3 regions of the Steroidobacter sp. genome follow, and region 3 is predicted to be linked to each of the others. Evidence: riboswitches for the same ligand, from Rfam matches in the RefSeq annotation. Region 3 holds a riboswitch; each other region holds the start of a gene.
What was found. Region 3 has a riboswitch for cyclic di-GMP ahead of VGD45_RS24695 (M23 family metallopeptidase). Riboswitches for the same ligand answer to the same signal wherever they lie in the genome.
Positions count from the first base shown of each region.

Region 1: another riboswitch for cyclic di-GMP. It lies ahead of VGD45_RS20970 (hypothetical protein); the one in region 3 lies ahead of VGD45_RS24695 (M23 family metallopeptidase).
Region 2: another riboswitch for cyclic di-GMP. It lies ahead of VGD45_RS16960 (hypothetical protein); the one in region 3 lies ahead of VGD45_RS24695 (M23 family metallopeptidase).

Region 1 is NZ_DASWTF010000036.1:280,452-290,311, reverse strand. It holds gene VGD45_RS20980 (tetratricopeptide repeat protein) at 1-2,163, opposite strand, end outside; gene VGD45_RS20975 (tetratricopeptide repeat protein) at 2,163-4,049, opposite strand; gene VGD45_RS20970 (hypothetical protein) at 4,055-4,582, opposite strand; cyclic di-GMP riboswitch class I at 4,792-4,883, opposite strand; gene VGD45_RS20965 (bifunctional protein-serine/threonine kinase/phosphatase) at 5,102-6,835, opposite strand; gene VGD45_RS20960 (formate/nitrite transporter family protein) at 6,844-7,668, opposite strand; gene VGD45_RS20955 (ABC transporter permease) at 7,967-9,157, opposite strand; gene VGD45_RS20950 (ABC transporter permease) at 9,161-9,860, opposite strand, start outside.
Region 2 is NZ_DASWTF010000033.1:332,999-342,858, forward strand. It holds gene VGD45_RS16940 (circularly permuted type 2 ATP-grasp protein) at 1-846, opposite strand, end outside; gene VGD45_RS16945 (hypothetical protein) at 1,092-1,484, opposite strand; gene VGD45_RS16950 (hypothetical protein) at 1,665-1,964, shown strand; gene VGD45_RS16955 (hypothetical protein) at 2,210-2,545, shown strand; cyclic di-GMP riboswitch class I at 2,705-2,791, shown strand; gene VGD45_RS16960 (hypothetical protein) at 2,967-5,105, shown strand; gene rraA (ribonuclease E activity regulator RraA) at 5,204-5,686, shown strand; gene VGD45_RS16970 (DUF2182 domain-containing protein) at 5,696-6,487, opposite strand; gene VGD45_RS16975 (DUF899 domain-containing protein) at 6,525-7,301, opposite strand; gene VGD45_RS16980 (helix-turn-helix domain-containing protein) at 7,395-8,615, shown strand; gene VGD45_RS16985 (glutaminyl-peptide cyclotransferase) at 8,657-9,298, shown strand; gene VGD45_RS16990 (acetyltransferase) at 9,408-9,860, shown strand, end outside.
Region 3 is NZ_DASWTF010000039.1:66,209-76,068, reverse strand. It holds partial or broken gene secA (preprotein translocase subunit SecA) at 1-980, opposite strand, end outside; gene VGD45_RS24695 (M23 family metallopeptidase) at 1,125-2,045, opposite strand; cyclic di-GMP riboswitch class I at 2,228-2,334, opposite strand; gene VGD45_RS24690 (DciA family protein) at 2,402-2,728, shown strand; gene lpxC (UDP-3-O-acyl-N-acetylglucosamine deacetylase) at 2,755-3,672, opposite strand; gene ftsZ (cell division protein FtsZ) at 3,920-5,104, opposite strand; gene ftsA (cell division protein FtsA) at 5,241-6,476, opposite strand; gene VGD45_RS24670 (cell division protein FtsQ/DivIB) at 6,469-7,293, opposite strand; gene VGD45_RS24665 (D-alanine--D-alanine ligase) at 7,290-8,273, opposite strand; gene murB (UDP-N-acetylmuramate dehydrogenase) at 8,266-9,168, opposite strand; gene murC (UDP-N-acetylmuramate--L-alanine ligase) at 9,165-9,860, opposite strand, start outside.

The DNA of each region.
Region 1 (9,860 bases), on a different contig from region 3:
GGTCGCTTCGCGATTCAGTTCGTGCTCTGGATACGTGCGCCGGAATGCATCGAGTACGTCGGCCGCGGCCGTCCAGTCTTCCAGTCGAATGAGAGCGGCGCCGGCGTCGTACTCGGCAGCCGCGCGAATCTTGGATGTCGGCGCCGCTTGTTTGATGCGCAGGAAGTGGTTCGCCGCCGTGCGGTAGTCCTGTGCGGTGTTGGCGGCTTCGCCTTGCTTGTAAATGGAAGCCGCCAGATTGTCGACGAGCGCCGCACGCTTCTCGTCGTTCTCCGGCGTGAGTTCCAGGACACGCGTATACGCGAGCTCCGCTTGCGGATACTCAGCGAGCTCGACCGATGCGTGAGCAGCGACCGTCCAGGCTGAACGCAGCACCGGCAGCTCGGCGGCCGGATAACGCTCGATCAACTTCTGCGCGGCGGCCAATGCCGGCTTGAAGTCTTTCAACTCATAGAGATCGTCGGCAGCCGCGCCCAACACCTTCGCCGCGTGCTCGTGCTGTGGGAATGTGTCCGCGAACTTGAGCGAGCTTGCGATCGTGTCGCGCTTGATCGTCGGCTGTGCAATCTCGTCAGCTGCCTTCAAGTTCTCACGATGCGCGAAGATGGCGGCATAGCCGGCCGCGGCAGCCTTTTCATGCGCTGGATAATCGTACGCCGTGCGCTCGTACTCTCTCGCCGCCTCGCCGAAGTTCTTTTCTTCGAGCAGCAGGTCGGCCAGCTGATAGTTGGTCGGCGGCGAGTCCGCATCCTTCGGGAAGGAAGCGAGGAACTCCCGATACCATTGCAAGGCTTCGCGATAGTTGGCCGGCTTCTCTTCGGACAGGTCCGCACGCTGATACTGCGCGTGATAGTGGTTGGCCAGGTCCTTGAGGTTGCTCTTCAAATAGCTGAGCACCTCCGGCGCTTCGTCGATGGCGAAGTGGCGCCAGTACTCGGCGTGCACCCCGTAGGTCTTCGCAAACTCCTTCTTCGAATCCAGCACCAGTTTCTGGAAGCCGCCCTTGGTGTAGATCTCGACCACGCGCATGCTGAAATGCGGCGAGGTCCGATGCAGCGGATACAGCCCGATGAATGCCTTGTACGCCGCGGCGGCATCGTGATAACGCAGCTTGGTGAGATAGAACTCGCCGAGGTTGCTATAGATGCGGTCCTCGTAGGTGCGGCTGCCATTCGTGGCGAAGTACTCGCCCACGACTTCGGAGCCGCCGAGATTCGAAAAGCTCAAGCTGATGACGCGGAACGTATCGGCTACCCGGCGCTCGTCGCCTTCCTCATGGCGCGCGTCGAAGTCATAACCGATGGAGACCTTGTGATCGAGCAGCGCAACGTATCTATGCAGAGCCTCGTCGTAGAACTCCTGCTTGTAGAGCGTCCAGCCGAGCTTGTAGAGCGCGAGTTCGTAATATTCCGAGCGAGCCCCGAGCGCGATAATGGCCTCGTAGGCCCCCTCGGCCTCTCGAAACTTTCTGCGGGTAAAGAAGTACTCCGCGCGCCGGAACTGGACTTCGTCGATGTACCGCGATTCCGGGTGCTCGGCGATGAGACGCTCCATGGTCTGCATCGCTTCCTCGGTGCGCCCGAGCTCGTCGTACGCACGGGACTTCTGATAGAGCACCTTGTCGTTGTGCTCGTAGGTCGGATATTCCGACAGTAGCTGATCGTAGAGTGCGATCGCTTCCAGAGGGCCGGAGGCTGCCTGCGTGTCCGTCGTTCCCGGAACGGACACAGGCTCCCGGCCGCCCGAAGCGAGCTGCGCCTGGCTGGTCGCGCGACGTTCGAACTCCTGTTGCGATTCGGAGAGGTCGGCGATGCCGGCGGCCTTGGGACGCTCGGCGCCCGTCGCAGCGAGCACCATGCGTTCCGGGGCCGGCTCGGGCGCCGCCAGCTCGACCATTTTTCCGTCGCCCAGAATGCCGAACTGCTTCTCGACCTTGAGGTCCGCCAGACGCCGCATCGCCTCGGGCGTCATCGCGGTCTTCGGCGTCTCTTCGAGATAACGCCGATAACTTTCCATGGCTCGATCCAGGCCCTGATCGACGTGCACATCGGCCGTGTCCGCCGGCACGTTGCGAAGCTCCGCCAGCGTTTGTTTGTCTGGAGCCGGCGCGCAGGCCGTGACCAACACGGGCGAAAGCATCAGTGCCACACGCAGAGGACGCATCAGTTCTGCCCTCCCGCATTGGCCTGCGCACGCGTGGCGCGGTCGTAGCTGTCGGCGACGGCGTAGCGCGCCTGGCTCTCATAGGACTCCAGGCGATCGCGACGAATGCCGAGCTCATTGATGGCAACCATCTCCAGCACACGACCTTGTCGCGCCATGACGAGCGTCACCTGCTGAAGCGACTCGCTGACGCGACGGCGCAGGCGTTTGATTGAATCGTCATAGCCGACGTAGCTATGCGTGGCCGCCTGCCGGGCGCGGACGAACGCCTGGTACTGCGCAGTCATCTTTGCGATATCCGAGTTGAGCTGCTCGAGGTGCTCGTACGCTTCGGTCAGGCGCTCGTGATATTGCGTGTTCAGATGCCACGTCAGGACGCCCTGCAGACGAGCCACGCGGCGCCGCTGGTGTTCGGTCTGGGCTTCCGGCATCGTCTCGAGGGCGCGCTCGATCTGATTCAGGCGCTCGTGGACGATTCTCTCGTCTGCGGTCGCGAGGTAATCCGGTCGCGGCGCCGTCAACATGCCGTGCAACCGCTTCTCGATGTTCTTGCGCTGTTCCTGACGCAGGCGGATCTGCGAGTCGAGCTCGCGAAACTTCGCGTCGACCTCCGGCAAGAGCGGCTCGTAATTGCGACGGCGCAGCTCGATGATGTCCTCGAATGCGGCGAAGCTGCGCTGCCAGGTCTCCAGCTTCTTGCGCACGTCCTCGAGATCCAGATAGTTCTGGAGCGAGGTCTGGAAGTCGTGCGAGGACATGAGCGACGCGAGGTAATACGTCTCTGGGGTGTCCGGCAGCGTGCGCAGACGAATGACCCAGTCCTTGTCCTGGCGGATCTCCTCGCGCACCAGCGCCTTCAAGAACTTGCCTTCACGGATGCTCCTGATGGAGGCATCCACGCGCTCGCCTTCTTTGCTGAATGTTTCGAGAGCTCGGCCATACATGAGCGCGGCGCGCCCGTTGATGTTCAATTTGCCGTAGGCGTACGGCAGCGCCAGCAAGGCTTCTTGCACGGCGCCGTCGGTCACATCGCGCTCGACGAGCCGGCTCCACGGCACGATCGCTCTGTCGTACTGCTCGGCCGACATGGCGGCCCAACCCGAACGCAGCAGCGCCTGATTCGAGAACGGACCTTCGAGCCGAACCCGATCGAACGAGAGCTGCGCGCGGTCGAAGCGATTCGATTCGAACAGCAAATCCCCGAGGATCAGGTTGGACTTGTCCTTGATGGATCGGACGGCTTCGTCCCGCGCCTGGATCTTGCCCGCTTTGTCCAGTTGCTCCAGCGCCGCATCGGCTCGCTGCCCCTGTAACAATGCGATGCCGAGGTTGTATTCGGCGAAGCCCGTCAGTCCATCGGCGCCCTGCAGCCGCTGCAGAACGCTTGCGGCATCCTCGGGACGGCCGCTCGCGAGATAAACGTTCGCGCGCAGAAACTCGACTTCATCCTTGATGGGGTCCGGCACGCGGCCTTGCATGCGATCGAGCGCATGCAGCGCTTCTTCCAATTGATCCTTCTGGAAGTGAATGCGCGCCAGGCGAAACGCCGCTTCGTTGCGGACCGCTTCATCGACCGCCCCTTCGAGGACCGCTTTGATCGCGCGGCCGGCCCGATGGTGCATCCGATAGTTGAGCTCGAAGTCGCCGACCGAAAACTCCGCCTCGCCGACATGAAAGTGCAAGGTGTCGAGCTGCGGCTCGTCGAGATCGCGATACTGGCCGAGCTCTGCATCGAGTCGTTCGAGCGCCTCGAGATACTGACCTTGGTGGGCGTAATACACGGCCTCGCCGAAGTGCAGATCCTTGAGATCGCCGCCGGAACACGGACTCACGGCGCACATCGCCGTCAGGCCGAGTCCGAGCGCATTGTGAGCTGCGCGACGCATGATGCTCACCAGTCTCCGACCTGGATGGCCTGGCCCGCGCCGGCGCCTGCGAGCGTGATGCCGACCAGCTTCGGTTCGATGCCCTTGTCGATCGTGAAGGTCTCGGTGCGCGAGTAGTCCTTGCCGCCGTCGAGCTTGCCCATCACGGAGATCTCGAGCTGATGCGATCCGGTCGCGATGTTGCCCGTGTAGATCCGCTGCACGCCGCCCTTCTGCAGCGCTTCGAGCTCTTTGTAGCTGTAGATGTAATGCGCGACGAGCTTGCCGTCGAGCTGGATCTGAACCGCATCGAGGCGCATCGAATCGTCCTTGGCCAGCGCGACGAACATCGCCACGTGCGTGTTGGAGGGATACAGCAGCTTCTCCTCCAGCCGCCGCAGCTCGGCATCGATGCTCAGGACATCGGACTTGATCTCCTGCACCTGCTCATCGAGGCCCTTCATCTGCGCGCGATAGCTGTCGTCGGCGGCGCAAACCGCGGCCGACAGACAGCACCAAGCGCTGAACATCACGGTCCAGAGAATCTTCTGCATGTTGGTTCGCCCGATGGGTGGCGGATTGAGATGGAAAACCGAGAGGGTTTCGGCTTCAGGCGCTGGGGAATGCGCGCATGTCACGTACCGACGGCAAAGCCGTGTCCGCGTTCGCGATCGAGTTCCAGCGAGTCATGAGCCACCTCCATTCAACCTTGGGCACGCAGGCGCATTGGGTTCGAGGCAGCCCGATTGGATCGGACGTCGACTCCGGCGGTCCCGCCGTCATGGAGCGCGCGAGGCGCTCTTTAGACCGGTGACTTTGCGTCGCCATCTTTCGATGGCTTTGCCCTTGACGTAATTCGCGTGAGAACTATTGCTCGTGGATGGAACGAACGGGTGTGACGTGTGTCTCACAATTCAGGAAAAATGTGACGCACTTCTCACTTTTCCGTGGGCACATTTAGTTCAACACGAACCGACTTCTCAGAAGGTTTCATCTTCTTGAGAACGTCACGTTGACTCGGCAACCGCGCGAGCGACGTCTTTGACAATAATGAAGGTTGCGTCAATCCGACGTCAGCGTGTGGCGAGCAGCACGACGATGACGATCGTCAGAAGCAGCGTCAGCGTCTTCCAAAACATCGTCGGATTGCGTTCCAGCAGCGGCGGCCGAGTCCTGCGCAGGTAAGCGTCGTTGGGATGACTCAGGTCGTAAATGAATTCGGATAACTCCTGATAGCGCTTATCGGGGTCCACGTGCGTAGCCTTCTTCAGCGTTTCATCGACCCAGACCGGAATGTCCCGCTCTTCATCGAGCAGCGAGCGATAGCTCAAGCGTTTTTGCTCGGCCTTGGCTCTGGACTTGGCGACTTCGGCGCCGAACGGCAGCCGGCCAGAAAGCATCTGGTAGGCGATGACGCCGAGGGAAAACAAATCCGAGCGTGACGAGCCCGCGTGGCCCAGAAAGTACTCCGGCGCCGTGTATTGCAGAGTTCCTTGCGGCAGATGATCGACCGTGGTCGTGTTCTCGACGATGCCGGCGACGCGTGTCGAGCCGAAATCCATGATCTTCACGGTGCCGGTGGCGTCGATCATGATGTTCTCGGGCCGCAGGTCCTGGTGCAGCATCTCCAGGCGATGAAACGCCTGCAGGCCTTTGGCGATTTGTTCCACGATGCCGCGCACACTGGCCAGCTTCGGCCTGGGATTGTCGATCATCCATTGCGTCAGCGTCTGGCCGTCGATGAACTCGGTGACGGTATAGAGGTAGTTTCTTTTCCGGGTCAGCGCGACGGCGCGAACCACGTGCGGACTATCGATACGACGCGCGATCCAGTCTTCCAGCAGAAATGGCTCCAGATAAGCAGGATCGCCGCGCAGATCCACGGATGGCGTCTTGATGACGACGGGTGCTTCGGCGCCCTCGGAAGTCACATCGAGCGCCAGATAAACATGGCTGCGACTGCTGATGTGGATATCGCGAATGATGCGATAGCCATCGAATAACATCCGTGGCGAGAGCTCCGGAGGTAACGGAAGTTCGCTGAGCTTGTGATGGATTTCGGTGGCCTCGGCCTCAGGCAACTCCTCGATACGAATCAGTTGGATGCTGAGGTTGTCCTCGCTGCCGCGCTCATAGGCTTCGGCGGCGATCACCTTTGCTACAGCGTCAAGATCGTCAGGTCGCTGCGCCAGCGCGTCGGTGATGAAACGCGCGCTGACGTGCTCATGGATGCCGTCGGTGGCAAGAATGAAATGATCGCCCTGCCCCACGCTCACCGCGCAATAATCGATTTCGAGCTGTGGATTGACTCCCAGCGCGCGGCCGAGATAACTCTTGTCTTGTGAGACCCACACCCGGTGATCTTCGGTCAGCTGCTCCAGAGACTGGTCACGCAGCCGGTAGATTCTCGAATCGCCGACATGAAAGATGTGTGCGGTCGTGGACTTCAGCACCAGTGCGCTCAAGGTGCACACGTAGCCGCGGTCCTGGTCGTAGCGGTATTGGCTCTGCCGCGTTTGGGCATAGAGCCACGAGTTGATTGCGGTGAGCACGCGCTGCGCGGAGTGTTTCACCGACCATGCAGGCGACGTGCAGTAATAGTCCTCCAGGAAGCCTTTGACGGCCGCCTCGCTCGCGATCTGACTGACGTTGCTGCTGCTCACACCGTCGGCCAATGCGACGGCGATGCCTTTGGCGGTCAGTTGCGGCTCGCCTGGAATGCAGGCGCCGTGAAAGTCCTGGTTGGTTTCCTTGCGACCCCGGCCTGAATGCTGCCCAAGGGAGATTTTCAATCCAGTGGGCAGCATGCGTCAGATCAAGCAGCGCGCGGGAATGCTTTCTTCTTCGCGCCCGTACGCAGATGCGTGGAATAGAGCGTCAGCCCGGTGAAGGCAAGACCGCCGATCAGGTTGCCGACGACCGTGGGCAACTCGTTCCAGACGATGTAATCCATGATCGAGAAGTTGCCGCCCATGATCAGCGCGGACGGAAACAGGAACATGTTGACCACAGAGTGCTCGAAGGTCATTGCGAAGAACACCATGATGGGCATCCACATGGCAATGACCTTGCCGCCCACGGAAGTGGAAATCATCGCGCCGACCACGCCGGTGGAGACCATCCAGTTGCACAGCACGCCTCGGATGAACAGCGTGAGCATACCCGCCGCTCCATATTCCTTGTAACCCAGCGTGCGGGCTTCACCGATACCGGCGATGACTTTGCCGACGGCGTTCGGCTCGGTGGAAAAGCCGTTGGTGAACACGATCGACATCATGAAGGCGACCGTCACCGCGCCCGCGAGGTTACCGGTGAACACCAGTCCCCAATTCTTCAACACACCGCCTAGCGTTACGCCGGGGCGCTTGTCGATCAGGGCCAGCGGTGACAGCACGAACACGCCGGTCAGCAGATCGAAACCCAGCAGGTACAACATGCAGAAGCCCACGGGAAACAGGATCGCGCCGATGATCGGATAACCGGTCTGCTGGGAGACGGCGACGGCGAATACGGCCGCCAACGCGAGAATCGCGCCAGCCATGTACGCGCGGATCAAGGTGTCGCGCGTGGCCATGAAGACCTTGGATTCACCCGCATCGACCATCTTGGTGACAAATTCGGACGGTGCCAGATAGGACATGGTTGTTCTAACGCCTCATGAAGCGAGCAACGGTGAGTCAGTGAGAGCTTGGGTTTGTCACTCGGCGCTTGAATTGCGCGATAGCGAGTGATGAGGCGGGAAAGGAATGGCCCGCCTTTGGCTGCTGTGCCCTGTCGACCCCTCGTTGGATCGAACGCTTCATTCCAGCAAGTGGCATGCCAATGGTTGCCGGCCTCGCGGCCGCGTGGAATCTGACGTGAGCGCTTGCTTCTGCGCCGTTACGGTGCACTTCCGAGAATGTTTGCCCCGTATGAGAGCCGACGAGCTTATGGTGTTATCAAAGTTCGCGCAGCCCCGTAGCGATGGGCATACGCGCCGCTCGGATCGCCGGCGGCAATCCTCCCGCCAACCCCATCGCCAGCGCGACGCTCACGCCCTTCAGCAGAAGCTCTGGGGATACGTCGAAAGCAAACATGACCTGCCCGCCCGATCCCTGCGTCGAGGCATAAAAACCGTCGAACAATGCCCAGGCGACGCTGGCGCCGAGCAGCCCTCCTCCCAGGGCCAACAACATGGTCTCGATCAGCACCGACATGATCACCGGCACGGAGCGAAATCCAATGGCCCGCAACGTTGCGATCTCGCGAGTACGAGCCGCTACGGCGGAATACATGGTATTGAGCGCGCCAAAGATCGCGCCGAGCGCCATGATGGCGGCGATGGTGATACCGAAGACACGAGTCAACGTCGCCACTCTCGCAGACTGACGGCTGTAGTACTGCCTTGTCGTTTGAGCGTCGACTTTGAGCCGGGGATCGCTGGCGAGTTGCGCTTTGAACGCATCGACCGCGGCGGCATCGTTGAGTTGCGCCACCAGTGAGTTCTTGCCACTGCCGCGGCGGAACGCGGAGGCCAGCACGTCGGTATCAGCCCAGATCTCGGAGTTGTGAGCATCTCCAGAATCGAACAGCCCGACCACTGTCCAGGACTGACCGTTGAGGATCATCGTCGCGCCGATGTCCGTGCCCGAGAACTGTCGATGCGCATCCTGACCAACCACGAGCTCCTGCAAGCCGGGCTGAAATTTACGACCCGCGGTAATGGTCGCCTGAGGCCGCAACTCCCAAGCTCGCTCGCCGAGGCCGCGAACGGCGATGTTGGCCTCGAGGCCAGTGCTTTTCTTGCGCAGGGTCGCTGCAACCAACACCTCGGATGACACGATGGGCTGTCCTCGATCATTCTTCCGGATCTGCGGCGCTTGAGACACGATTGCGGGCGCATCGCGTGTGAGCGTCGATCCGGCCTCCGACAGAACCCCCGCCTGAAGCACGATGACTCGATCGTCCGCACCCGTCTGATGCAGCGTCTTCTCGAATCCCTCGCCCATCGCCAGCAATCCCACGAGTACGCCGACGACGCCGGCGATGCCGGCGACGACAACAGCGGAGGCGCCCAGCCGTTTGGGAATCGTGGCGATGCCGACGCTTGTGACCGAAATCATTTGTACGAGACTGCCGAGAAGTGACATGAGTCAGCCTCCGGCCAAAGCGTCTACGATGCGGAGTCGCAGGCCGCGCAGCGCGGGTAACGCCCCCACCGCCATAGCGATGAGAATCGCAACCGTCAGACCTCGAAGCCACACCGCGCCCCCCAAGGGCTGCAGTGGAAAAGGCAAGGCGCCCGCCGGCAGCGAGCTCGCAAAGGCGACCGCCAACGTCGCCAGGCTCAAGCCGAGCGTGCTGCCGAGGAGTAGCAAGAGAACGCATTCGGCGAGCACCAGGCCGAGGACGGCGCCCCCAGAGAAGCCGAGCGTTTTCAAAACACCGAACTCAGGAATGCGCTCCTGGACCGTCTGGGCGATGGTGTGGCCGGTCAACAGCAGCAAGGTGAAGAACACGGCGCTCATGATCGAGGTGACCATGACTCCGAAGTCCCCGATCTGACCGATCCATCCGGCGCTGAACGCGTTCTCGCTTTGTGTCTTGGTCTCGTGATCCGAGTTGGCGGACAGCGCATCGATCGCATGCGCGACATTGTCCACCGGGTATCCATCAGCGACCTTTACAGCAAACCACCCCACCTTGCCGCTATCGGAGGCCCGCGCCGCATCGAATCCCTCTCCGTTGACATAGACGATGCTGTTCCAGACCTTCATACCGGCTTCGGTAAATTCATAGATTCCCACCACATCGAAGGTCCAGACATTGGAGCCGTCCTTGCGGGTCACTGAC
Region 2 (9,860 bases), on a different contig from region 3:
CAGCGGATCCAAAAAATCATCGTCGATGCGACGATAGATCACGTCGACCCGCTGCGGGCCGCGAGTGGTGCGCATGTAGACGAACTCGTCGTCGACGAACAGATCCTGCCCCTCGACCAGTTCGATACCCATCTGCTGCGCCAGAAAGGCGTGTTCGAAATACGCGCTGTTGTAAGCGCCGGGCGTGAGCAGCACGACAGTTGGATCGTTCACGCCCGAGGGCGCGACGCTTCGCAGATTCTCCAGCAGCAGATCGGGGTAGTGCTCGACCGGCGCCACCGAATGCAGCGCGAACAGCTCGGGAAACAATCGCATCATCATGCGCCGGTCTTCCAGCATGTACGACACACCGGACGGCACTCGTAGATTATCTTCTAGAACATAGAACTCACCCGCGCCCGCGCGCACCACATCCACGCCCGCGATGTGCGCATAGATGGAGCCCGGCACGTCGATGCCCTGCATCTCCGGCCGATACTGACCGTTACAAAGCACCTGCTCGGCCGGAATCCGCCCTGCCTGCAGGATCTCCTGCGAGTGATAAATATCGTTGATGAAGGCATTGAGCGCGCGCACGCGCTGCTTCAATCCCGCAGCCAGATGTTTCCATTCGGCCGCTGGGATGATGCGAGGAACGATATCGAAAGGAATCAGCCGCTCGGTGCCCGCTTCCTCGCCGTACACGGCGAAGGTGATGCCGACGCGATGAAACAACGTGTCGGCCTCGGCACGTTTGTGAGCGACGCGTTCGGTCGGAGTGCGCGCCAGCCAGGAAGCGAAGGTCTTGTAATGCTCGCGTACCTGGCCGTCGCCGGCATGCATTTCATCGTACGGGCTCGCCGACATCCGGACCTCTGTTGTGACCCGGCCGAGTCATTTCGGCGGGCGAGCCCGGGCGACGATGCCGCGCGGCTCGAGCTTGATGTCAGGCGATGGAGCGAAAAACGTGCCAGTCGGAAGGGGCCTGAGATTTTGCGTGATTCAAGGGCAGGCCAAGACAGAGGCCATCCATCATGCACCAACGCGAGGCCTGCACGGCCGGCCTCGCGCACGATGATGGGGCGGCTTTCCCCATCACCCTGATCGTCGATTTACGGCATCTGGATCTTGCCGCCGCCGCGCCCACCGCCGGTGATTCCCGGCACCGGTCCCTGCGGCACCACCAGCTGCGAGGCCTGCTGACGGCGCATTTCCTGGATCTGCTGGACCGTGCGCTCGATCGCCGCCTGCGCCGCCGGCGCGAAGCCCTTGACCGCCTCGGCCAGAGTGGGGCCTTCGATCTCGAAGTTGATGGGCACGGGGCCCATGTTGGTCATGATCTCGGCCTGGCCGATGAACAGCACCGGGCGGGTGGGGTCGGCCGAGCCGTCCGCGCGCACCGGAGACAGGCGACGAATTGCGCCGACGCGCCGGTCGGTGAAATTGTCCTCCTGATACAGCGCGTCGGCGTCCATCTGCGGGTCCTGATTACGATCGTCGGCCATGTGAAACCTCTAATGAATTCGCCCGCTTGCGGCGGGCTTCGTAAATGGCGTTGCCTTATGACAGTAGACCAGCCAGGGCCGCCGTCTTCAAGGCAGTGACAGTATTCGTCAGCGCCTCCAACGCCGGTACAATGGGGTCATCTTTAATGAGAGCAACGGGCCCCCGGCCCGAGCAATGCCATGCAGGAAACCGACAACCCCTTCAGCGAAGCCTTCGGCAAAGCCGTGGACCTGGGCAACCGGATCGCCGACACGGACGACAAGGCCGACATCTGGGACATCGCCGACGGTCTGCTGGCGGGCGCCGTGCAGTACTGGCTGTACTCGCGTCAGCCGTGCTCGGATCCGGAGTGCGAAGAGTGCCAGCCCATCAGCACCGCGCAGGGCCGCATCGAGGAACTGCGCAAGCTGATGCGCCAGTTCGCCGAAGAAAGCGAATATTTCCATTCGCCGACCGATCGGAACGTCGGGCGCGCTTAATCACGCGCTGCTTGCGAGTAAACGAAACGCCGCACTCGACACCACGTTAGTGGCTCATTGTCAACGCTGCGCGCATTAATTTTTTGCAGCAAAAAATAGTTCGCGCGTACGTGCTTGATCTGTAACGCGGCGTAAATGCAACAGCGGAATGCGACCGCGTTTTGCGATCCAGCGCACACCGCGCGAAGCGTGTCGCCCTTCACACTTTCTCCCGTGACCTCGTGCGGGAGACCGATGCGGTGGGAATGTTGAAGAACTTGAAGCTCAGACATCGCGCGTACGTGTGCGCATACAACTCGTTTCGATTCGCCGCGCGGCTGCGTGGCGACCTGAGCGAGTTCGCGCCCTCGATCGCCGAAACACTGGAAAGCGTGGGCGACGAGCTCGCCGCGCTGGCGCGGGACAGCTGCCCGAACGAGAACGAGCGGCGGCAGCTGATCGAAGGTTTGGAGGGCGCCCTGCGAGCGCTCGGTTTGTCCGATGCCGCCCAGGTGCACATCGTTTCTCAGCTGGCGCCGCGCATCATGGCGGGCGAGCCGGCCAGCGCGAGCAAGGAAGCCTGGACGCGCATGGCGGTGTAACAAAACAGTCTGGATACCGCCAGAAAATTGACCGGATGAGACATAACCTCAACGCCATGGCAGCCCGTTACCTGTCGCCAAATACACATGTCTGCTGAAAGCGACCGGACTGCTTGACTTATGGCTTAGGCGTGCCGATTATCGAAGCCGTTCCTAGTCGAGATTCCTGGGCAAACTCGCCGAAAGGCGAGGACGCAAAGCTTCCGGTCTAACGGATTCATTTCCTAAGACAGCGGGGTTGCCACGGGGCCGCTTACGACGGCGGCAACGGTTTCGCCACACAAGAAAACAGCGAAACCGCCGTGCACGAGCGCCATGCGCATACGCGCGCTCACTTCCCCGTCGAAATGTCTCCGTCAGCGAAGCTGCGTCCACCGCAAGCGGGCGGTGTTACGGCAGCGAAACGGGTTGGGGAAGAACAGTGGACGACAACACCAGCAAGGTTTACGTAGAGCCGGACAGCTCACAGCCGCCGCTCGTGCCCCCGAATGGGAGCCCGGGCACGCAGCTGTTTGTCATCAACCTGTGCGCGTCGATCGCGCCGGTGTCGACGACCGGAAGAAACATGCCCGGTCTCGAGAACTACAAGCTTTATCAGGTCGCGCGCGTCGAGGACGGACGCACGCGCCATCGTCTGCGCCTCGGCTTCTTCACTAACGAAGCGCATGCTGAACGCGTACTCACCGTCGTTCGCCAGCAGTATCCGACTGCGTTCACCACCAGCCTCGGCGATGAAGACCGTCGCTTTGCGCGCGGTTATCTGCCTGAACGTTCCGCCCCCGCTCCCGCTCCGCGTCCCGCTGTTGCTGTCGTCAACACGCCCGCGCCTGCTCCTGTTGCTGCGGCTCCTGCGCCTAAGGCCGCTCCTGCTCCTGTCGCTGCTAAACCCGCTCCGGCCCCGGCGGCACAGCCTGCCGTCCAGCCTGCCGTGGCCAAGCCCGCTGCTGCTGCCAAAGCGCCCGCCCCCACACCGAAGCCGAGCCAACCCGCGAAGGCTGCCGTCAAGGCTCCTGTCGAAGAAATCGTCGAAATGACGTGGGAGCCGGACGAAGAAACCAAAGCCGCGGTCACGTCCGCGTCTTTGCCGAAGATCAAAGCGTTGACCGAGGCCGTCGGCCTCGACGAGATGAGCTGGGACGACGAGCCCGCGCCGACGCTCACGCCAGCCCCGGCCAAGGAGCCGCTGGCTGTCGGTCTGTTAAGCGGCAAGTTCGCGGCGCTCGACACGACCAAGCTCAAGGTCTCGAAAGCGGCCACGCCCGCACCTGTGGCGGCTAAACCTGCCACGCCGCCCGCGCCTGTGGCGGCCAAACCTGTCACGCCGCCCGCGCCCCAGGCCGTGCCGCCGAAGCTCGATACGGCAGCCAGCGTGCGCGTGCCCGCCTTGACGTTCTCCGATCCCGCGCCCACGCCGGCCAGCGCGCAGAAATCGAACGCTGCGCCGAACGAGCCGTATCACGTTGGCAAGGGCGTCCGCATCGAAGAAGTCGACGCGTTCGAGCTGGATCTCTATGACGACGCGCCGGCAACGCCCGCTGCTCAGCAGCCTCCGGCCGCGGCGGCAAAGAAGGGTGCTCCTGCGAAACCCGCGGCCAAGCCCGCCGCGCCCGTGGCCAAGAAGCCCGAGCCGCCCGTGGCAAAGCCAGCGGCGCCGGCTGCGGCCAAGCCTGCTGCTCCGATGTTGAAGCCGGTGCCGCCCGCGCCGGTTCGCGAGTCGTCCCTAAAGCATCCCAACCTCGACAGCACGCAGACCATCCGCGCGCTGACGACGGAAGAGCTGAACGACGGCGCACAGGAAAAGTGGTTTGCGATTCAGCTGGCCGCGTCCGAGCAGCCGGTGAACCTCGACACCATGCCGCACCTCGATATCTTCGAGGCCTATAGCCTCTACTCCGTTGCCACCGCCGGCAGCGGCAAGATCGTGCATTCGCTGCGGCTGGGCTTCTTCAAGGAAGCTGTGTCCGCCGAGGCGGTCGCTGGCTATCTGAAAACATTCTTCGCCTCGCCGTCGGTGCTGCGTATCAGCGTCGCCGAGCAGGCGCGCTTCAAGGATGCGCCTCAGCCGCGTCGCGCCGATCCGGAAGAGCCGAAGAACAACGTCGTCGAGCTGAACAACGCCCGCGCCAATCGCGCGCCGGTGGTGCCGACGGTCACGATGGAAGTGGATCCTTCGGCGACGGGCGCTTTCCGTCCGAATGCGACGGGTGCCTTCCGCCCGAACGCCACGGGCGCGCTGAGCTCCGCCACTGGCACGTTCAAGCCTGGCGCCACTGGAGCTTTCAAGCCCAACGCGACTGGCGCGTTCAAAGCCAATGCCACGGGTGCGTTCAAGCTGAACGGCACCGGCGTTCATAAAGCGCTGGACACCAAGGTCGCGGCCAAGTCCGCGAGCCCTGCGACCAAGCGGTCCGATCCGACCGGGAAGCACAAGTCCCTGAAGAAGAGCTTGGCTGAAGAGCTGCTCGAAGAGGCCCGCGAAGTCGAGCTGTCCGAGAGTGGCATTCGGAAGCTGCCGCAGAACAACTCGTTGTTGTCTCGGCTGCTCGGCAAGAAGAAGTAAGAAATTCGCGGCGCGGCGCCTGCCGACGAGGCGGCGACTGGCCCGATTCTTCCCTGTCCGGCAAACTTCGGCGTCTTGATTCAACTCGGGACGCCGCCGTGGACATCAGAACCGCCGATCTCTGCGATCAATTCAGCGACGAGCTGGAAGTCTGCGAACCTCTGTTCGGCGACTTCGGCGGTCAGCTGCAATTCGGCGGGCAGATCGCCACCATCAAATGCTTCGAAGACAACTCTCTCGTCCGCGAGCTCACCGCCGAAGCCGGTAACGGCCGCGTACTCGTCATCGATGCCGGCGGCTCCATGCGCCGCGCCGTCGTCGGCGATCTCTTAGCCAAGAAGGCGGTGGACAACGGCTGGAGTGGCATCGTCGTCTACGGTTGCATCCGCGACTCCGCCGCCATGGCCGACATGCCCATCGGCGTCAAAGCCCTCGGCACTCACCCTCTCAAAACCGACAAACGCGGCGAAGGCCAGCGCGACCTCCCCGTCCGCTTCGGCGGCATCTCCTTCCGCCCCGGCGACTGGCTGTATGCCGACGAAGACGGCGTCATCGTCGCGCGCCGCTCGTTGATCGGGTAAACAAGCAGATCACGCGAGCCCAACCGCGCGGGCGATTAGAGACATTCCTGCGCAGATGGTGACAGCGCCGATTGCGCGAGCGACGTGTTGGGCGGCGGGCGCGAGGCGTTCGAGGGTGATGGCGATGGCGACGATGGCCATGGCGCGGATGTCCATGACGCCGATGACGAGAAGGATGGCGGTGAGGCCGGCGCAGCAGTAGCTGCAGTGAAGGCCGAGGCGGAGGCCGTGCTGCCAGGCGCCGCGCGATGTGGATGAAACAATGGGCTTGCATAGCGATGCGCCGCGGCAGCAAGCGAGGTGATGAGCTTTCCAGGCGGTGAACTGAAGCGCGCCGGAGATGACGACGACGATGCCGACAGCGATCGGCACGCCGCGAGCCAGAGCGGGTAGTTGCATCTCGAGCGCGGCGAGCGAGACGCCCAACGGAAAGGCAGCCGCTCCGACCAAGGTCCAGACGAAGAAATATCCCGCAGCAACCAGTGCAGTGAGACGGCCAAGAGGCACTTGGCCGTCCGCACTCACGGCCCGTCGATACCGCAACAGCATGGGAAGCAACGATGGCAGCATCATCGCCACCATCATCACCGCCCACATCGCCACGAACGACAGAGCTGCGCCAGCCCATGTTTGTCCGGGCATTCGCATCCATGCCATGGACATGGTCCAGCCGCCGGGCATGGGCATCCCGCTCATTGCCGACATGGACGAGCACCAGACGAATGTCACAACCGCGCTCGTCACGAAGAACAATGCCGAGACGCAGAAGAAAACCCGCTGCGAAACTTGTTCGGTAGCCATGCGTGAAATCTCCTGCGCTCGTTCCATCTACCAAAGCTCAGCGCGCACCGGCCTGAGCGTACTCGTCACGACGCCGCCACCAGACGTTCTGCTCGTTCCGCCCCTTGGGCGCGCGATCGAGCCACTGGAACATGCCCCACAAGCCGTCCAGTCCTCGCGCGTAAGTGGAGTACGTGTGATAGACAACGCCATCCTCGAGCACGAACGCGCTCAGGCCCGGCCGATCGCGCGCGTAAGTGGCGACATCGGTGCCGCACATGATCGCGTTATCGGAAACCGGAGGCGGCACCTGCGTCGCCGCGTCCATGGCGTGCTCACCAACTGCGTAGTTGTATTCGATGGCGCCTGTGCGCTGCTGCTCTTCCGTGAACGAAACATTGAAGTCGAAGTTGAAATCGCCGCCGTGCGAAGAAGCCCACGGGAACGTCCATCCCGTCCGCCGCTTGTACGCCTGCAGCTTCGCCAGCGGCGCGCGTGATACGGCAGCGAGCGTTACGTCGTGGTTGGCCAGGTGAGTAACGTTACCTGCGAATCCGTCCGCGACGGCCGAGCAGGACACGCAGCCTGCCTTGTAATCCGGCCCGAACATGAAGTGATAAACCAGCAGTTGCGAGCGGCCTCTGAACAGGTCCGCCAGCGTGGCGAGGCCCTCATCGGTGTCGAATCGGTAGTGCTTCTCGACGCGCACCCAAGGCAGCGCCTGACGTCGCTGCGCAAGTTCATCGGCGCGGCGCGTGTGCTCCTTTTCCGCCTTGAGCAGATCGAGCCGAGCCGCCAGCCATTGGTCGCGTGTTCCAGTCGTATGTGAGGTCATAATCCGGTCTCCTGTGCGATGTCCGCATCGTTCGTGAGTTAGATTAGGGCCGGGCAATCGCACCTAGGGAGTGACAAATTTGGCGGGATTCCGATGGACTCGATGATCACAGCTGCCGCACGCGCGCTCGCGGCGGGCGATCCGCTGGGCGCCTTGAAGCGCGTCGCCTTGCGCGACGACGCGCCGGCGCTGGCGTTGCGAGGCATAGCAATGGCGCAGTTAGGAGACTTTGTTCGAGCCAAAGCGCTGGTGCGAAGCGCCGCGCGCGCTTTCAGCCCGAAGGAATCTGTAGCCAAGGCTAGATGTGTGGTCGCCGAGGCTGAAATTGCATTCGCCATGCGCGATCTGGGCTGGCCGCCGAAAGCGCTCGACGCAGCTCGCGCGACGCTCGAAGAGCATGGCGACTTTGCAAACGCCGCCCACGCGCGATACCTGTCGATGCGACGCCTTCTTCTGATCGGGCGCATCGACGAAGCAGAACGAACGTTGACGGAATTCGATCCCGCCACCTTCCCGCCCGCGTTGCGAGCCGCTCACGAACTGGTCGTCGCAGGCATTGCGATGCGCCGTCTTCGCACGAAAGCAGCTCACGATGCGCTCGATCGAGCCAGGCAAGCGGCCTATCGAGCAGCCATTCCCGCGCTGGTGGCGGAAGTGGAAGGCGCGTATCTGGCGTTGAAGACGCCAGCTGCACGTCTGATGAAACAGGGCGAAGAGCGCCTTCTGTTACTAAATGAAGTGGAAGCCGTCATGGCGTCGAATGCGCTGGTCGTGGACGCATGCCGCTACGTTGTACGCGACGCGCGCACCACCATCTCGCTTGCTACACGGCCAGTCCTATTCGAGCTGGCATGCGCCCTTGCAGAAGCCTGGCCCGGAGATGTTCCGAGAGGCGCCCTCATCGCGCGAGCATTCAGAACCAAGCACGGGGACGAATCGCACCGAGCGCGCTTGCGTGTCGAGATCGGCCGCCTCCGAAAAATGCTGAGCACATTGGCAAGCGTGGATGCGACCAAAGACGGCTTCACACTAACGCCGCGTCGAGCACCGGAAGTCGTAGTACTAGCGCGACCAGTAGAAGAAGAACACGCCGCCGTGCTCGCTTTCCTGGCCGACGGTGAATCCTGGTCGAGCTCCGCCCTGGCGCTCGCGCTCGGCGCCAGCCAGCGCACCGTGCAGCGCGCGCTAGATTCACTGGCCGCGGAGGGCAAGGCGCAGTCGTTCGGCCGCGGCCGGGCGCGCCGCTGGATGACTCCGCCCCTGCCGGGATTCACGACGACCTTGTTACTCCCTGCCCCGCTGCCCAGCGACTAGTATGAGACCACCGATCGCACTTCCTGCCCGAGGGCAACATCATGAAAAAAGCAGCAGCCACCGTCCTTCGTGAATACGGCCCCTTCGAGGGGGTGGAAAACGTGGGCGGCGTGTCCTACGACGGTCAGCAAGTCTGGTTTGCCTCCGGCGACAAACTCAACGCCATCGATCCGACCAGCGGCCAACGAACCCGCACGCTGGATATCGCCGCGCATGCCGGCACGGCCTTCGACGGTCAGCATTTGTTTCAGATCGCCGAGGATCGCATTCATAAGATCGACCCGAAAACCGGCCGCATCCTCGCCACGATTCCAGCACCTGGCGGCGGCGCCGACTCCGGGCTCGCCTGGGCGGAAGGAACGCTCTGGGTCGGTCAATATCGCGAGCGCAAGATTCATCAAGTCGATCCGCAAACCGGCGCGATTCTCCGCACCATTGAATCCAATCGTTTCGTCACTGGTGTGACCTGGGTCGATGGCGAGCTCTGGCATGCGACGTGGGAAGGCGACGAGAGCGAATTGCGTCGCATCGATCCGCGCACGGGAGAAGTGCAGGAGCAACTGGACATGCCGGCGGGCGTTTTTGTTTCGGGGCTCGAGTCCGACGGCGCCGATCGATTCTTCTGCGGCGGCGGCGGCAGTGGAAAAGTGCGCGCCGTGCGCCGCCCGAAGCGCGGCGCCTGACGTACAGGGGCGGCATCATTGTTATCGGTGCCTCACCGACAAATTTTGTTGATCCGCTATCGGCGAAGTTAAACTACCCGTTCGACTGTACGCCGAAGCGGATCCAGCAATGACAAATCGCACGCCGCAGGAATCACGTCACCTCGTTATTGTTGGAGCGGGCGGTCACGCCGTCAGCGTCGCAAGCGTGGCACTATCGGCCGGCTACGAAATCAATTGCTTCGTCGACGCCAACAAACGTGGCGCGACGCTGCTTGGCATTGGCGTCATTGGTAACATTTCAGAGCTGGACCTGAAGGACGAGCTTTCATTTGCCATTGCCGTCGGCGACAACGCGGTCAGGGAGCGCCTACACGCCGAGTTGGTGCGGCAGTACGGAGACTTGCGATTTCCTTCGCTCATACACCAATCCGCCGTGCTGTCGTCCTTCAGCGAGATAGGCGAAGGCACGGTCGTCATGCCCAAGGCAGTCATCGGCCCCAACTCGCGCGTCGGCCGCTTCTGCTTGCTCAATACACAAGCATCGATCGATCACGATTGTGCGATGTTAGATTTTTCCTCT
Region 3 (9,860 bases):
ACTTCGCCGTTGCGGACGATGTATTCGACATCGCGGTGATACAACGCATGCGCGCGCAGCGCCGCGTTCAAGTGATGCATGATGCGGATGTTGGCCGCGTCGTACAGGCTCTCGCCCGGCTGTAACAAACCGGCTTCGGCGATCAGCTGCTCGGCATGCTCGTGGCCGGCGTCGGACAGATGGACCTGGCGCGTTTTTTCGTCCGCCCAGTAGTCGCCCTCGCCTTCCTCGCTTTCCTGCCGCTTCAGCCTCGGCGCCAGCTCGTTGATCCTCAGATACAGCTCGGTGCTTTCTTCGGCCGGGCCGGAGATGATCAGCGGTGTGCGGGCTTCGTCGATCAGGATGGAGTCCACTTCATCGACGATGGCGTACGTGAGCGCACGCTGCACGCGGTCCTCCAGGCGGAACGCGAGATTGTCACGCAGATAGTCGAAGCCGAACTCGTTGTTGGTGCCGTAAGTGATGTCGCAGGCGTAGGCGGCGCGCTTTTCTTCCGAGCTCTGGCCGCTCTTGATCACACCGACAGTCAGGCCGAGGAAGCGGTAAACCCTGCCCATCCACTCCGCGTCACGCGAAGCCAGGTATTCGTTGACCGTGACCACGTGCACGCCCTTGGCGGGCAGCGCGTTCAGATAAGCCGCAAGAGTCGCGACCAGCGTCTTGCCTTCGCCGGTGCGCATTTCGGCGATCTTCCCTTGATGCAGCGCCGAGCCACCGATGAGCTGCACGTCGAAGTGCCGCATGCCCAGCACGCGGCGCGCGGCTTCGCGAGTGGCCGCAAAAGCTTGGGGTGCAATGTCATCGAGCGTCTTGCCCTGCTCGAGCAGCTGACGGAACTCGCCCGTCTTGGCCTGCAATTGCTCGTCGGACAAGGCCCGGAAGGACTCTTCCAGGGCGTTGGTCTTGTCGACGATCCGTGAATAGCCGTTCAAAAGCCGCTGATTGCGACTGCCGAACAGCTGGGTCAGCCAATTCGCCACGCTGAAACTCCGGGGTGGGGCGTTTGGAAAAGCCCGTTATTGTACACGCGCGCCCGGCGACTCTAATTAAGGTCTCGCCATTGAACGCCAGGCCGCGGGAGGCTTGGGGGCGTCCCGCCCCAAAACAAGCCAGGTAGGCGTTTTTTAGCGGCGGACGAACGTCATCGGATCCACGGCACGGCCCTGCTTGAGCACTTCGAAGTGCAGGTGCGGGCCGGTGGAGCGGCCGGTGGACCCCATCAGGGCGATGGGCTGGCCTTTCTGGACGGTGTCGCCGACCTGCACCAGCGCCTTCTGATTGTGCGCATAGCGGGTGACGTAGCCGTTGCCGTGATTGATCTCGACCGTCCGGCCGTAGCCGAAGCGGTCCTTGGAATAGGTGACCACACCCGAAGCGACCGCCACGACCTGCGAACCGGCCGGGCCGGCGAAATCGATGCCACGGTGATAGGCGTTGCGGCCGGTGAACGGATCGGCGCGATAGCCGAAGTGTGAGGAAATCCAGCCCTGCAGCACGGGCCGGCCGTCCGGCACCACCTGGCGGCTCAGGTTGCGTGTGGAAATCATGCTTTCCAGCACGCTCAGCTGGCGCTCGCGGTCGCGGATCTGGTTGTTCAGGTTGTCGAGCATGGCGGTGAGCTCGGGCGCGGCGACAGTGGCGCTTTCCACCAGGCCCTCGGGACCGCCGACGGCGGGCTCGCTATCGAAATTGAACTCGCCCTTGTCCAGGTTGGCCATTTCGGTGAGCCGGCGGCCCAGGGCGTCGAGCCGGATCACATGAGCATTCATCTGGCCGACGCGGCTGGTGAGCGCATCGAGCCGTTCCTGCACGTCGCGCCGGGCGTTGGCGATTTCGAGCCGCTGTTGCTCGAGCTTGCCGCCCCACTCGGTCACCTGCGCGGCCGGGTTGCTCATCAAGCCGCTGCGACCCAGCTGGATGCCGGCGAACAGCACGCCGCTCAGCACCAACACCACGGCCGCAATCGTCACCGTCATCGCCAACGGACGGCCAAGCTCGAACTGATGAGCCTTGCCGAAGCGCTTGGAGAACACGATGACGTTCATTGGATCACTACCTTCTCTCTTTCGCGCCCTAAACAGCCGACTTCCGCCAGCGGCACGACAATACGTTCACCCCCGCCTTGAACCTGCACGCTTCCAGCGACAAGGTTCGCGACGACTAAAGCCATTGGCCTGGCTCGAGCAGAACTGCGGTGGACGTAGAACCGAATATTCGTGTTGTACATCCTGGCAACCCCGCTATCGTGGCGCGGCCCGCATCACTCGCGTGCCCTGCTGCCGTAGACCGGTGGCTTTGCGTCCCCGCCTTTCGACGGGTTTGCCCTTAACAGTGGCTGGAATATGCATAACGCAACGTACAAAGATCAAGCGCCTGTCGCCCAGAATGTGGCTTTCAGGGTATGACTGATCGTTTCAAGCCGCTGGGCGAAACAGTTGGCCCGTTATTCGCGCAGCTGGAACAACGCGTCGCCGCGCATATCGAGCTCACCGACCGGATCCGGGCCGCGCTCACCGGGCCCGAAAAAGATCATGTCGTGTCAGCGAGTTGCCGCGGCGACACCCTCGTCGTGCTGGCGGATTCGGCAGCCTGGTGCCCACAGATTCGATATGCCCAGGCCCGGTTGTTGGAAGTGTTAAATAGTTCCGTTTCGGCCGATAGCGAGAAACAGGTCACAAAAGTAAAAGTTCGCGTTGGCAGGAAGCCGCGCGACTTATCTCAGCTCTGAGGAGGTTTTACGCGCTGAACGGCCGATCAGGCCGATACCATCGCAGCGGCGGGGACGTACGAAATCGGCGAGTCCTTGACGTCGTCGAACGTCACCGGCTCCCAAGCATTAGGCGAGTTGATCAACTTGCGCACCAATTGATTGTTGAGCGCGTGGCCGGATTTGTGGCCGCTGAATTCGCCGATCAGGCTCTTGCCGAGCAGGTACAGATCGCCGATGGCGTCGAGGATCTTGTGCTTCACGAACTCGTCTTCGTAGCGCAGGCCGTCCTCGTTGAGCACGCGGTACTCATCGAGCACGATGGCGTTGTCCATGGTGCCGCCCAGCGCCAGGTTCTTGGAGCGCATGTATTCCAGATCGCGCATGAAGCCGAACGTGCGCGCGCGGCTGATCTCCTTCAAATAGGACGTCGTGGAAAAATCCATCGACGCGGTCTGCGAGCGCTTTTTGAAGACCGGGTGGTTGAACTCGATCTCCATGTTGACCTTGAAACCGTTGTAGGGGTCGAAGCGAGCCCACTTGTCTCCGTCGCGCACTTCCAGCGGCGACAGGATGCGCACGAAACGTTTCGGCGCGGGCTGCTCCTCGATGCCGGCCGACTGCAGCAGGAACACGAACGGGCCGGCGCTGCCGTCCATGATGGGGACTTCTTCGGCGGACAGGTCCACATAGGCATTGTCGAGCCCGAGCCCGGCAAATGCCGACAGCAGATGCTCCACGGTGGATACCCGTACATCGCCGTTGAACAGGGACGTGCCGAGCATGGTGTCGCCGACGTTTTCGGCGTACGCGCGCACGTCCACCGGCTCGTTGAGGTCGGTGCGACGGAACACAACGCCGGTGTCTACCGGCGCCGGTCGCAGCACCATCAGCACTTTTTTCCCGGAGTGGAGGCCGACGCCGGTCGCGCGGATGGTGTTCTTGAGGGTACGTTGTCGCAACATGAGGGGTTCCAGGCGGCGCAGACCCTAACACTGCCAGCAAGTCAACGGCAAGCCTCTGACTTGCCGTTACTTTTGCTTACATCGAAAAAGGGCCCAACCGCTCTACTAGATGAATCGACTTGCCAGTCTACGGCGAAGTTCCAGGCGCACCATGCATGTTCCCTATGTAGCCCATAGAGACCCCAATACCGAAAAGTGGCCGGAAACGCCGCTTATCAGCAGCCGCGCTTCATCGCTTCGTTCCCCATCAATCGGCCTGCCGGCGCAAAAACGCCGGAATATCCAGCATCGACGTGTCCTCCGCCGTCAGACCATCGCCCACCGCGCGGCGAGCCTGGCCCGCATGCGGATCGCGCTGGTTGCGGATGTAGGTCGGCACGTGCAGGTCGTCCAGCGTCGGCACGCTGCCGCGGCGGCCACCAGGAATCGCCGTCATACGGCGCGTATCCTGTTGCGGCTGCTGCACGTGTGCGCTCGGACGGCCGATGCCGGTAGCGACCACGGTCACGCGGATTTCTTCGCGCATTTCCGGATCGATCACGCAGCCCACCACCACGTTCGCGTCCTCGGAAGCGTACTGCTTCACGGTGTCGCCGACGATGCTGAACTCGCTGGTGCGCAAGTCCATGCCGGCCGTGACGTTGATCAGCAGGCCATGAGCGCCCTGCAAATTCACATCTTCCAGCAGCGGGCTGGAAACAGCGGCTTCAGCAGCTTCGCGCGCACGGTTTTCACCGCGAGACACGCCCGTGCCCATCATCGCCATGCCGGTTTCAGCCATCACGGTGCGCACGTCGGCGAAGTCGACGTTGATCATGCCGGGACGGGTGATCAGCTCGGCGATGCCCTGCACCGCGCCCTGCAGCACCTGGTTGGCCGCCTTGAACGCATCTAGCAGCGTCACGTCGCCGCCCAGCACGGTCAGCAGCTTCTGGTTCGGAATGGTGATCAGCGAGTCGACGTGCTTGCTCAGCTCGGCGATGCCGCGCTCAGCGGAGCCATGCCGCTTGCTGCCTTCCATCTCGAACGGCCGGGTCACCACGGCGACCGTCAGGATGCCCAGTTCCTTCGCGACCTGCGCCACGACCGGAGCCGCGCCCGTGCCGGTGCCACCGCCCATGCCGGCGGTGATGAACAGCATGTCCGAGCCTTCGATCATTTCGATGATGCGATCGCGATCTTCCATCGCGGCCTGACGGCCGACTTCCGGATCCGCGCCCGCACCGAGGCCCTTGGTGATGTTGCAGCCGATCTGCAGACCGACTTTCACCTTGGAATGTTTCAACGCCTGCGCGTCGGTGTTGATGCAAATGAAATCCACGCCTTCGATACCGGCCTGGATCATGTGAGCGACCGCGTTTCCGCCGCCGCCGCCGACGCCAATCACTTTGATGACTGCGCCCTGGTTTTCTGTATCAGCTAGTACAAACATCGTTAGTCCCCTCAATGTCAGCGAGACAAAGCAAATTTCAACTTGAGCCGCGGCCGGTTCAGAGGCCCGCCGCGCTCACCACCTTCCCCAACGATCCCCGTTTTTGTGTCCGTTCCATGGCATCTCGTCTCGGTCATCAAAAATTTCCTTGAAACCAAGCTTTCATGCGATCCCAGGCGCCACTGACGTTGCCGCTCAACGGCAACTCCCGACGCCCGCGCAGATAATTCTCCCGGCCGTACAGCAGCAGGCCGACGCCGGTGGAATGGATCGGATTGCTCACCACATCCACGAGACCCGTGATGTGTTGCGGAATCCCCAGGCGCACCGGCATGTGAAACACTTCTTCGGCGAGCTCGACCGCGCCTTCCATCTTCGCGCTGCCGCCGGTGAGCACGACGCCCGCGGCGATCACTTCCTCGAAGCCGGAACGGCGCAGCTCTTCGCGCACCAAAGCAAACAATTCTTCGTACCGAGGCTCGACCACTTCGGCGAGCGTCTGTCTCGCCAGCCGGCGCGGCGGACGATCGCCCACGCTCGGCACTTCGATGGTCTCGTCCGAGTTCGCGAGCTGCGACAACGCGCAGGCGAACTTCATCTTGATCTCCTCGGCGTGATGCGTCGGGGTGCGCAGGCTGACCGCGATGTCGTTGGTCACCTGATCGCCCGCGATCGGAATCACCGCGGTGTGACGGATCGCGCCACCCGAGAACACCGCGAGATCGGTCGTGCCGCCGCCGATATCCACCAGGCACACGCCCAGCTCCTTCTCATCGTCGGCAAGCACCGAGTACGCCGAGGCGAGCTGCTCGAGCACGATGTCTTCGACCGACAAGCCACAACGCTGCACGCACTTCACGATGTTCTGCGCGGCGCTATCCGCACCAGTGACGATGTGCACCTTCGCTTCCAGTCGCACGCCCGACATGCCGATGGGCTCGCGAATGCCTTCCTGGCTGTCGATCAAAAACTCCTGCGGCAGGATGTGCAGGATCTTCTGGTCGGCCGGAATGGCGACGGCGCGCGCCGCGTCGATCACGCGATCGACGTCCTCGGACGTCACTTCTTTGTTCCGAATCGCAACGATGCCGTGCGAATTCAAGCTGCGCACGTGGCTGCCGGCGATGCCGGCATACACCGAATGAATCTCGCAGCCGGCCATCAACTCCGCTTCCTCCACTGCGCGCTGAATCGACTGCACCGTCGATTCGATGTTCACGACCACGCCGCGCTTCAGGCCGCGCGAAGGATGCGAGCCCAAGCCCACCACTTCGATGCGACCTTCGTGATTCACCTCGCCGACGATGGCGACCACCTTGGAGGTGCCGATGTCGAGGCCGACGATCAAGTTACGGTCATTCTTCCTAGCCATCGGCTCGAGCTTCCTCGGCGTCGCGGGCGACGCGGGTAGGGACGTTCCAGCCGACTGCGAAGCCATTGCTGTAACGTAGATCTACATAACTAACTTCAGCTGCGCGCGCCGCCACCACGGGGCTCGCCACAGCGATAAATCTTTCCAAACGGGCGGGCACGTCCTGCCGGCCGAGCCGCACGATGACGTCGTTGCCCAAGGTCAACTGCCAGGCGCCGCGCGCATCCAGCTCGACTTTGGTCAGCCGCATTCCCACACCCAGCAGACGTGGATACGAGTCGAGATACAGCTTCGCGACCTGCGCTTCCGTGCCCGGCGGGCCCACGAGTTGCGGCAACTCCTGCGGAATGTGTCGCGCATCGTTCAAGAACAGTTCGCCCCGTGTGTTCATCAACCCAGACTCGCCCCAGCGCGCCGCCGCCACGTGCTCGGTGATGAACACGCGCACGCCATTCGGCCATTTGCGTTCGACGCGCGCGCGATCCACCCAAGGGATCGTTTCCAATGCCGCGCGTAATGCGTCCAGATCGACGGAAAGGAAGCCCGAGCCACGAAACGGCGCCACCACTTCTTCTATTTGCAACGGCGCGACGCGCTGAAATTGCCCGCCCACTTCCACTTTGCCAATCGGCCGATCGAACGAGACCACCAGGCCCCACGTCATCACGCCGAGCCCGACCATCAATGCGACCACGCCAAGCACGGGACGCAAGCCGCCGTCGGTCAACCACGTGACCAACGGCTGCAGGCGTGCGAAGAGGTCGAGCTGACCCTCGCCCGCCGGCTTGCGACGATTGCGCTTGCGTGTGCCCATCATGAGCGGGGTGCTCCTTGAGTGTCGCGCGGCAGACTCGTTTCCAGCACGCGCCACACCAACTCGTCGAACTCGATACCGAGCGCCTTCGCCGCCTTCGGCACCAGCGAATGGCTGGTCATGCCCGGCGCCGTGTTCACTTCCAGCAAATAGAACTTGCCGCTGGCGCGATCGCGCATCACGTCGACGCGCCCCCAGCCATAGCAACCGGCGGTGCGGAATGCTTCCAACGCGAGCGCACGAATTTCATCTTCCGCAGCGCCTTGCAGGCCGGGGCAGATGTACTGCGTGTCCTCGGCTTTGTACTTGGCGTGATAGTCGTAATACTCGCCTGCCGGCACGATGCGAATGCTCGGCAACGCCGTGTCGCCGAGCACGCCGACGGTCAGCTCGTCACCCACGACCAACTGTTCCATCAGCATCTCGCCCTGATACTGCGCAGCCAGAGCGACAGCCTTCGGCAGATCGGCTTCCTTGAACACGCGAGTGACACCGACGCTGGACCCTTCGCACGATGGCTTCACGATCACCGGCAGACCGAGATCGCGCGCGGCCTTCTCCACATCGCTATTCCGAGCCAGACGCGCGTAGCGCGGCGTCGGCAACCCGAGTGACAGCCACACTTGTTTGGTGCGGATCTTGTCCATCGTCAGGGCCGAGCCGAGCACGTCAGAGCCCGTGTACGGAATGCCGAACGCGTCGAGCAAACCTTGCAGGATGCCGTCTTCGCCGCCGCCGGCGTGACCGTGCAGGATGTTGAACACGCGCTGGCAGCGCTTGTTCACCAACTCGTCGACCAGCGCCTTGATGCCGTCGACCTTGTACGCATCGACGCCCTGACGCTTCAGCGCGTCCAGACAATTGCTGCCGCTGTCCAGCGACACTTCGCGCTCGGACGAGGTGCCGCCCATCAACACGGCGACGCGACCGAAGTCACGCGCGTTGCTGACACGCCTCGGTCCGATCTTGTTTGTTTCAGCCATGACTCACCTCGCCCACGATGCGCACCTCTGTGTTGAGTCGCACACCGTGCTTTTGTTCCACCGTCTGTTGCACGTGACGGATCAACTGCTCGATGTCTGCAGCCGTCGCTGTGCCGTCGTTGACGATGAAGTTCGCGTGCATCTCGGACACTCGCGCGCCGCCGATGCGAAAACCTTTCAACCCGGACGCTTCGATCAAGCGAGCGGCGTGATTGCCCGGCGGATTGGTGAACACCGAGCCGCACGACCACTCTTGAATCGGCTGCGTCGCCTTGCGTTTCGCGAGCAGCTGACGAATGTCGTCGTTGCTCACGCCGGGACGCAGCTCGAAGCGCAGCAGCGCGCCCAGAAACCATTCGTCGTTCGGGCCAGACACGTGCCGATACCCGATCGTGTAGTCGGATGCGGGACGCTCACGGCGCACACCGTTGCGATCGATCACGGCAACCGAGACAACGTGATTCCAGGTTTCCCCGCCGAATGCGCCCGCGTTCATCGCCAATGCACCACCGAGCGTGCCGGGAATGCCAGCAAAGAACTCCGCAGGACCGAGGCCCCACTTGATGCATTGCTTGGCGAGCTTCGCGCACGCGACGCCGCTGCCGCACCACACCTCGTTGTCACTGCGACGTTCGAGCTCATCGAAGATGCCGTGCGTCTCGATCACCGCGCCGCGAATGCCGCCGTCGCGCACCAGCAGATTGCTTCCCAGACCCACCCACATCACGTGCGTGCCTGGCTCCAGGCTCTGCAGGAAGCCGGACACGTCGGTCACGTCGAGCGGCGAGAAAAACAAATCCGCCGGGCCGCCCACGTGCCACGACGTGTGCTTCGACATCGGTTCGTTGCGCTTCACGCGCGCTTCGAAATCGGGCGGCAGGGACAACGCGTTCACGGCTGCCTCCGCTCGGCGGATAACGTCGTCAACGCGCCCGCCAATTCGGGAGCCAGGCTGCCGATGCTGCCCGCGCCCATGGTCACGATCACATCGCCGTCACGCGCGATTTGAATCAGCGCGCGAGGCAGCTCGTCGATCTTCTCGACGAACACCGGCTCGACGCGGCCATGCGAACGAACGGCTCGGCAAATAGCCTTGCCGTCGGCGCCTGCGATTGGCGCTTCGCCAGCTGCATAGACTTCAGTGACGATCAATGCGTCTGCGTTGGCTGACAGCACACGTGCGAAGTCATCGAGCAGATCTCGCGTACGCGAGTAGCGATGCGGCTGGAACGCCAGCAGGATGCGTCGATTCGGCCAGCCCTGACGGATGGCTTCGAGCGTCGCCGCCAGCTCGGTCGGGTGGTGACCGTAGTCGTCGATGATCGTGACCTTGCCTGCCGATGTCTGAACGTCGCCGTACTGCTGCAGCCGCCGGTCGACGCCATGGAAGGATCCGAGCGCACGTTGGATAGCCGTGTCGCTCACGTCGAGCTCTTTGGCGACGGCAATGGCCGCCAGCGAATTGAGCACATTGTGCGTACCGGGCAGATTCAACTTCACCTGCAAAGGTCGAGCGTCGGCACGGTGCACTTCGAAGCACGTTTGCACGCCCTGGCGCACGATCTTCGTCGCTCGGACGTCAGCGTC